Ruminococcus albus AD2013: one gene and its partner. The protein of the gene in region 1 interacts with the protein of each later gene in a pairwise test. Links are inferred from orthologs where the notes say so. Each region holds a gene or a part of one and is shown on either strand. Other genes may lie near its edges. The genes, in order: N773_RS0101405 and N773_RS0105815.

Region 1 (3,110 bases):
AGAGCTTAACGATATCGAACTGGATGGCAGGCGTGCCGAGGCTGTAAAATTTACGGAGGGACGAGAAGAAGTCTCCGCTGTTGTACTGGCGATAGGACATTCGGCAAGAAATACATTCGAGATGCTTCACAGGAAAGGGATATTCCTTGAAGCTAAGCCGTTCTCGGTTGGTGCGAGGATAGAGCACAGACAGACGGAGGTTGACAGAAGCCTGTACGGAGAGTATGCGGGAAGTCCCATGCTGCCAAAGGGCGAATATCAGCTTTCTCACCGCGACAAAAGCGGTCGGGCGGCGTACACTTTTTGTATGTGCCCGGGTGGTACGGTAGTGCCAGCTGCTTCGGAAACTAGCGGTACTGTCACCAACGGTATGAGCGTATTCGCCCGAGACGGCGTGAATGCAAATTCGGCGCTGGTGGTATCGGTAACACCAGAAGATTTCGGCAGTAAGCCCCTTGACGGTATGTACTTTGCTCGGGAAATAGAGCAGAAAGCTTACAAGGCTGCGGGCAGTTACAAGGCTTGCGCTTCAAGCGTAAAGGGATTTCTTGATGGCAAAGCAGACCTAGATACGGACATAGAACCAAGCTATTCTCTCGGAGTGACAGCAGTGGATTACGAGAAAATTTTCCCTAAGCAGGTGACAGAAATGATGCGCACGGGGCTGAAAGTTTTTTCAAGAAAGATGAAATGCTTCGGGGACGGAAAAGCACTTCTCTGTGCACCCGAAACGAGGACGAGTTCACCAGTGAGGATAACAAGGGACAAAGACAAAATGACTTCCCTTTCCTGTGAAAATCTTTACCCCTGCGGTGAGGGTGCTGGCTATGCAGGAGGAATAATGAGTGCGGCAGTAGACGGATTGAACACAGCACTGAAGATAATGGCTGAGATAGCGCCATGATATACGGAGGAAGCATGACACCGAAAGAATATCTGGAAATACTGCACACCGCAGAAAAGTTGAAAGACACCACAAGGCACTGTACGACCTCAGGAAGACGTACCGAAAGTGTGGCAGAACACAGCTGGCGGCTAGCGCTGATGGCGATACTCCTTCGCGGAGAATTTTCCGAAGCCGACATAAACAAGCTGACTGCAATGTGCATTATACACGACCTTGGGGAATGTTTCACAGGTGACATACCCACATTCAGCAAAACTGACAAAGACCGTGAGACCGAAGACAGACTTCTGAATAAATGGGTAGGTTCTCTGCCCGCGGAAATTTCTTCTTATTTCAAGGCACTGTATCGGGAGATGGAAGAACAGAAAACGATAGAAGCAAAACTGTTCAAGGCACTTGACAAGCTTGAAGCCCTGATACAGCACAATGAATCACCGCTGGATACATGGTCTGAAAATGAGCGTGAGTTAAATCTGACTTACGGTACAGATACTGTGGCTTTCTCGGAATGGCTGACAGAACTCCGAAAAGTGATACTTGACGAAACACTGGATAAACTCGGAAAATAAAAACGGCGGGGCTACACGCTCCGCCGTTGATTTTTATGAAATTATTCCACAAGACCTTTTTCTTTCAAAACCTTCTTGATAGCCGCATATGTCTCATCGCTGAGGATATGTTCAACACGGCAGGCGTCTTTGGAAGCGGTAGCTTCGCTTACGCCCAATGATACGAACAGCTTGGAAAACAGCTTATGACGCTCATACATTTTTGCAGCTATCTCCATACCTTTATCTGTAAGTGTGATGTAGCCATCCTTATCAACGAGGATATATCCGTTCTCACGAAGATTCTTCATGGCTATGCTGACGCTGGGCTTGGAAAATTCAAGTTCGTTGACTATATCGATGCTTCTTACATCGCCTTTGCGCTCACTGATCATGAGTATGCTTTCAAGATAATTCTCGGCAGATTCCTGTATTTTCAAAGCTGCACCTCCGTTGTAATTAATTATACTATATTATAACACATTTTTTTAAATATTGCAAGTGGTACAAAAGAAATATTTGGCAGAAGATTATAGCCGTCATTTTTTTTGTACTGCGCTCTTCCGATTTTTGTTAGAAATCATTATAGCACAGCGGTTAAGAAATGTCAATAAAAATACCATAGTACTTCTGACAAATGATCGGAAATACTATGGCTTGAAATTTGGATTTTCAGTTTCTGCTGAGTGCACCGATGAACATTTTTGCTGAACGTATCAGCATAGTCACACCCATAACTGCGCAAACCGAACCTATGGCGATGGAATGTTTCAGGATAACATAGATGCCTGCGGCTATCACAAATATGCTTACTGCTATGCAGAGCATGAAAAACATTGCACGGAGGATAATCCTTACCGGACGGGGTACATATCTGCTGTTAAGAAAACCGATAACAAATTCTTCTGCTATATCTATAATGAAATCCATAATGTTGTTCTCCTTTATCTATTATCAGATAAGGCTGCTGTAATAAGCGCTCAGCTTTGCAGCGGCTTTTTTTATGAGCTGTTCAGCTTTGTCATGAGCGTTTATATCTGCAAAAATACCTTGTGTTGAAAGTTCCTGTGCCTTTTTGGCAAGTTCTACTGCCCGCTGAAAAGCTGCTATGTCGTCATTCTCTGTAAGCTGTTCCGCAAGATGCAGGCAAGCACGGGCTTTCAGTGCTGTAAACTCATCGATGTAGCCGTGGGGCGGCTCCGCTTTTACTATCTCCTCATAAACGCCTGCTGCGTAGAGGTTACGAAGTTCGATATAACTCACCATACCTGTATCTGCGGCAGGTGAGGTATCGTAGGCTTCAAGCTGTATATCAAGCACTTTGCAGAGATATTCAAGGGTCTTTACCGACGGCATCGCACTGCCGCTCTCTATCTGGCTCAGCATATTTCTTGTTATGAAATCGCCTACTACCTCGTTCTGTGTCATCTTTTTTGCGAGGCGGGCTTCCTTTATAATACGGCCTATATTCTTTGCGTCCATTTGTTAGCCTCCTTTACGTGTCAATTCTGTTTACGTATACTATACCACACTTTTTATAAAATTGCAAGAGTTTCACAGAAATTTAACATTTAGATTTACATTGATAGAATGAGATATTTACTTTATGCGGATATGTCATTTACCTAAAAGGTAAATCAGAATTGATTTTTCTA
Region 2 (3,162 bases), 970 kb from region 1 along the record:
GCTCATCGCAGGACACATGATGCCGACTGTTGCACAGATGATCGCAGTTTCAAAGAGTACAGGGTGTGTCTCTCTCGGATCAAAAACCTTACAGGCGAGCTTAAAGGACAAGGGGCTGCCAACCGTGATTTCAAGAGTGTATGCAAGGATAAACTCTGTGATCACAACTGCCCAGATAGGCAGATTTCTTCCGAACATATAGACACCGCCCATAGCATTTACTGCACCGAGCACACTGTTTTCTCCCGTAACACTCATAAGCGTGGAGCTGTTGACAACATACAGACTGTAAAACACATAAGCGTGTACCGTCACGATAACAGTCATCAAAGCGAACATCATTCTCTCAAATTGGTTTCTTGGCATAGTTTTCTCCGTTTCCGCACAAAAAAACACGCTGTACTCAAAGGATACTTCATCTGCGGATAGCATTCCGTGATCAGATTTACGCATTCCTGAGAATACAACGTGTGTCAGTGCTATAATTATGATATGATTACCTGAATATTATAGCAAAATTATTATGTTGTGTCAAAGGCGATATTCAACAAAGATTATCTAAAATATGATTTGACGTTCTGTAATGCATTGCCTGAAAATAGAAAACTCTAATGAGAAGTCACATTTTGAGATTTTTTTCTTCAAGCAAATATAAAACACTATTATACGTAAATGGATGTTTAACAACCAGATTATTATAAGAACCTCAATCACATAATAAGACCGAGCAGAATAATATGTTTTTTTAACTAAGATAACGTTATCACAAATTTATGATAAATATCTCTGAAAAACGTGGTATGAATCATCGGAGCACCAATAAAGCACGCCGTTGTGTGTGATATCGTTGTCGCATTTGGACCGATATTTTTTTTGCTTTCAAAAAAAACAATATCTTAATACCTATCATTTAACTTTTGGGTGAGGAATAGTTAACAGTTTGTCAGCAATTTCGTAGTGTTCCTGCATTTAAGTGATAACGTTATCTCATTTATTTGTTGATTATATCCGAAATATATGCTATAAATATATTCAATGAATCAAGAGGGAAGTTATAAAAATACCATATAGAGCGTTATAAGCAAAGGAGATATGACAAGATACCATGAGTTCATATATAAGAATAGAAGGGCTATACAAGTCATTTAAAAACAGAAAAGAAGAAAATACAGTCCTCAAGGGTATCGACCTTGAGATCGAAAAGGGTGATATCTTCGGGATAGTCGGTTTTTCAGGGGCAGGCAAATCCACACTTGTCAGGTGCATCAACCGCCTTGAAGAACCCGACAGAGGCAAAATATTCATCGGTGAAACCGAGATACTTTCACTGAATAAAAAACAGCTCACCGAACGCCGAAAAAAAATAGGCATGATATTCCAGCAGTTCAATCTTTTTGATTCCATGACGGTATTCAAGAATATCGCATATCCGTTGAAACTGCTGGGGGTATCAAAAAAGGATATTGAGACAAAGGTCAATAAGCTGCTGGAGCTTGTGGGTCTTTCCGATAAGAAGAATGCTTATCCCGGTTCGCTTTCGGGCGGACAGAAACAGCGCGTAGGCATAGCAAGGGCACTTGCTACCGACCCCGATGTGCTTCTCTCCGATGAAGCCACCAGCGCCCTCGACCCTGTTTCAACCCTTTCGATACTCGACCTGCTTGAACATATCAACAAAGAGCTTGGCGTTACCATAATAATGATAACCCACGAGCTTGAAGCGGCAAAGCGCATATGCAACAGGGTTGCAGTTCTGGAAAACGGCGTGATAACCGAAACAGGCACCACAAGGGATATCTTCCTTGACCCCCAGAGCAATACGGGTAAAATATTCCTTGAAGTATACAAAGAATTCAGACATGATAATTCATTTACAGGAGGTGAGGGAATTTGAGTTTTTTGAAATTTCCTTTCTGGGAAGTGGTAAAGCACGCATTCAGCAAAGAGGTCTGGGACGTACTGCTCCCAGCTGTGTGGGATACTCTTTACATGGTGGCACTCAGCGCAGTGATAACCCTCGTGCTGGGAGTACTTCTAGGCATAGCACTTTCAGTTATATCCAAGGAAGGCGTTAGACCCGTACCTGTACTGAATGAAACGGCAGGCACGATAGTCAATTGTCTCAGGTCACTTCCCCAGATGATAATGATAATCATAACACTCCCGCTGGCACGAATGTTGCTGGGGCAAAGCTACGGTGTAAATGCTTGTATAATCGCACTGGCGGCAAGCTGTATACCCATGTACGCAAGACTGGTGCAGGGTGCATTCGTTGAGATACCCAAAGGCAAGATAGAAGCCGCAAAGGCAATGGGCAGCAGCTCGGCGGCGATAGTTTTCAAGGTGATGCTGCCCGAAGCTATACCTTCTATAATAAGAGGGTTCACAGTAGCACTTATAGGTATAATCTCCATGACAGCACTGGCAGGAAGCTTCGGCGCGGGCGGTATCGGCGATATAGCAGTGCGCTTCGGCTTCAACAGATTTTACCACGATATGCTGATAGCTTCTGTGCTGGTACTTATAGTCATGGTTGAGATAGCACAGATATTCGGCGACCTGATATCAAATCTCATACTTAAAAAGAGACATCTTATATAAACTATCATAATATAAGTAAAAGGAAAAGTTAAAATGAATTTTTAGGAGGAATCAATTATGAAAAACAACAGACTTTATTCGGCAGCCATAGCAGCAGCACTTATCTCGGCAGTACTTACAGGCTGCGGCGGAAATGCAAAGGCAGATTCACCCGAGAAAAAGAGCAAGACCAAAACAGCTGACGGCAAGGAACTCACCACCATAACAGCACTGGCAGACCTCACCCCACACAGCGAGATACTCGAATACGTAGAGCCTAAGCTGAATGAGAAAGGCTATACCATCGATATAGTCAGCACAGCTTCAGATGCTACATGGAATGAAAAGACCCAGAACGGCGAGGTAGATTTCAACTTCAATCAGCATGAACCTTATCTTATTGAATGGAACGAGATAAACAACGGTACACTGGTAAATATCGGCGGTGTACACGTTGAGCCTATCGGCGCATACTCCGAGAAATATACTTCCGCAGACGAAGTACCCGACGGTGCAACAGTAGTTCTGCCAGATGATGCCACAAACGAATACAGAGCTCTCCGTATTCTTGAACAGCAGGGC

What was found.
Region 2: the proteins of N773_RS0101405 (region 1) and N773_RS0105815 interact in binary tests that used the Escherichia coli proteins (3 or more experiments, as listed by UniProt). The link is inferred for Ruminococcus albus AD2013 from one-to-one orthologs.

The regions. Positions count from the first base shown.
Region 1 is NZ_JAGS01000001.1:329,920-333,029, reverse strand. What follows is about bases 207-2,981. They hold N773_RS0101405 (metal-dependent transcriptional regulator), read right to left. Parts: upstream 1,896-2,981; coding sequence 1,518-1,895; downstream 207-1,517. Other genes in these bases: N773_RS0101395 (helix-turn-helix domain-containing protein), read right to left, coding at 2,410-2,937; N773_RS0101400 (hypothetical protein), read right to left, coding at 2,128-2,385; N773_RS0101410 (HD domain-containing protein), read left to right, coding at 919-1,476; N773_RS0101415 (NAD(P)/FAD-dependent oxidoreductase), read left to right, coding at 207-904. Also shown: more of N773_RS0101415, read left to right, coding at 1-206.
Region 2 is NZ_JAGS01000001.1:1,296,092-1,299,253, reverse strand. The notes cover bases 173-2,999. They hold N773_RS0105815 (methionine ABC transporter ATP-binding protein), read left to right. Parts: upstream 173-1,105; coding sequence 1,106-1,894; downstream 1,895-2,999. Other genes in these bases: N773_RS0105805 (MetQ/NlpA family ABC transporter substrate-binding protein), read left to right, coding at 2,659-2,999; N773_RS0105810 (methionine ABC transporter permease), read left to right, coding at 1,891-2,601; N773_RS0105820 (hypothetical protein), read right to left, coding at 173-366. In the rest of the region: more of N773_RS0105820, read right to left, coding at 1-172; more of N773_RS0105805, read left to right, coding at 3,000-3,162. UniProt on the Escherichia coli protein: Part of the ABC transporter complex MetNIQ involved in methionine import. Responsible for energy coupling to the transport system. It has also been shown to be involved in formyl-L-methionine transport.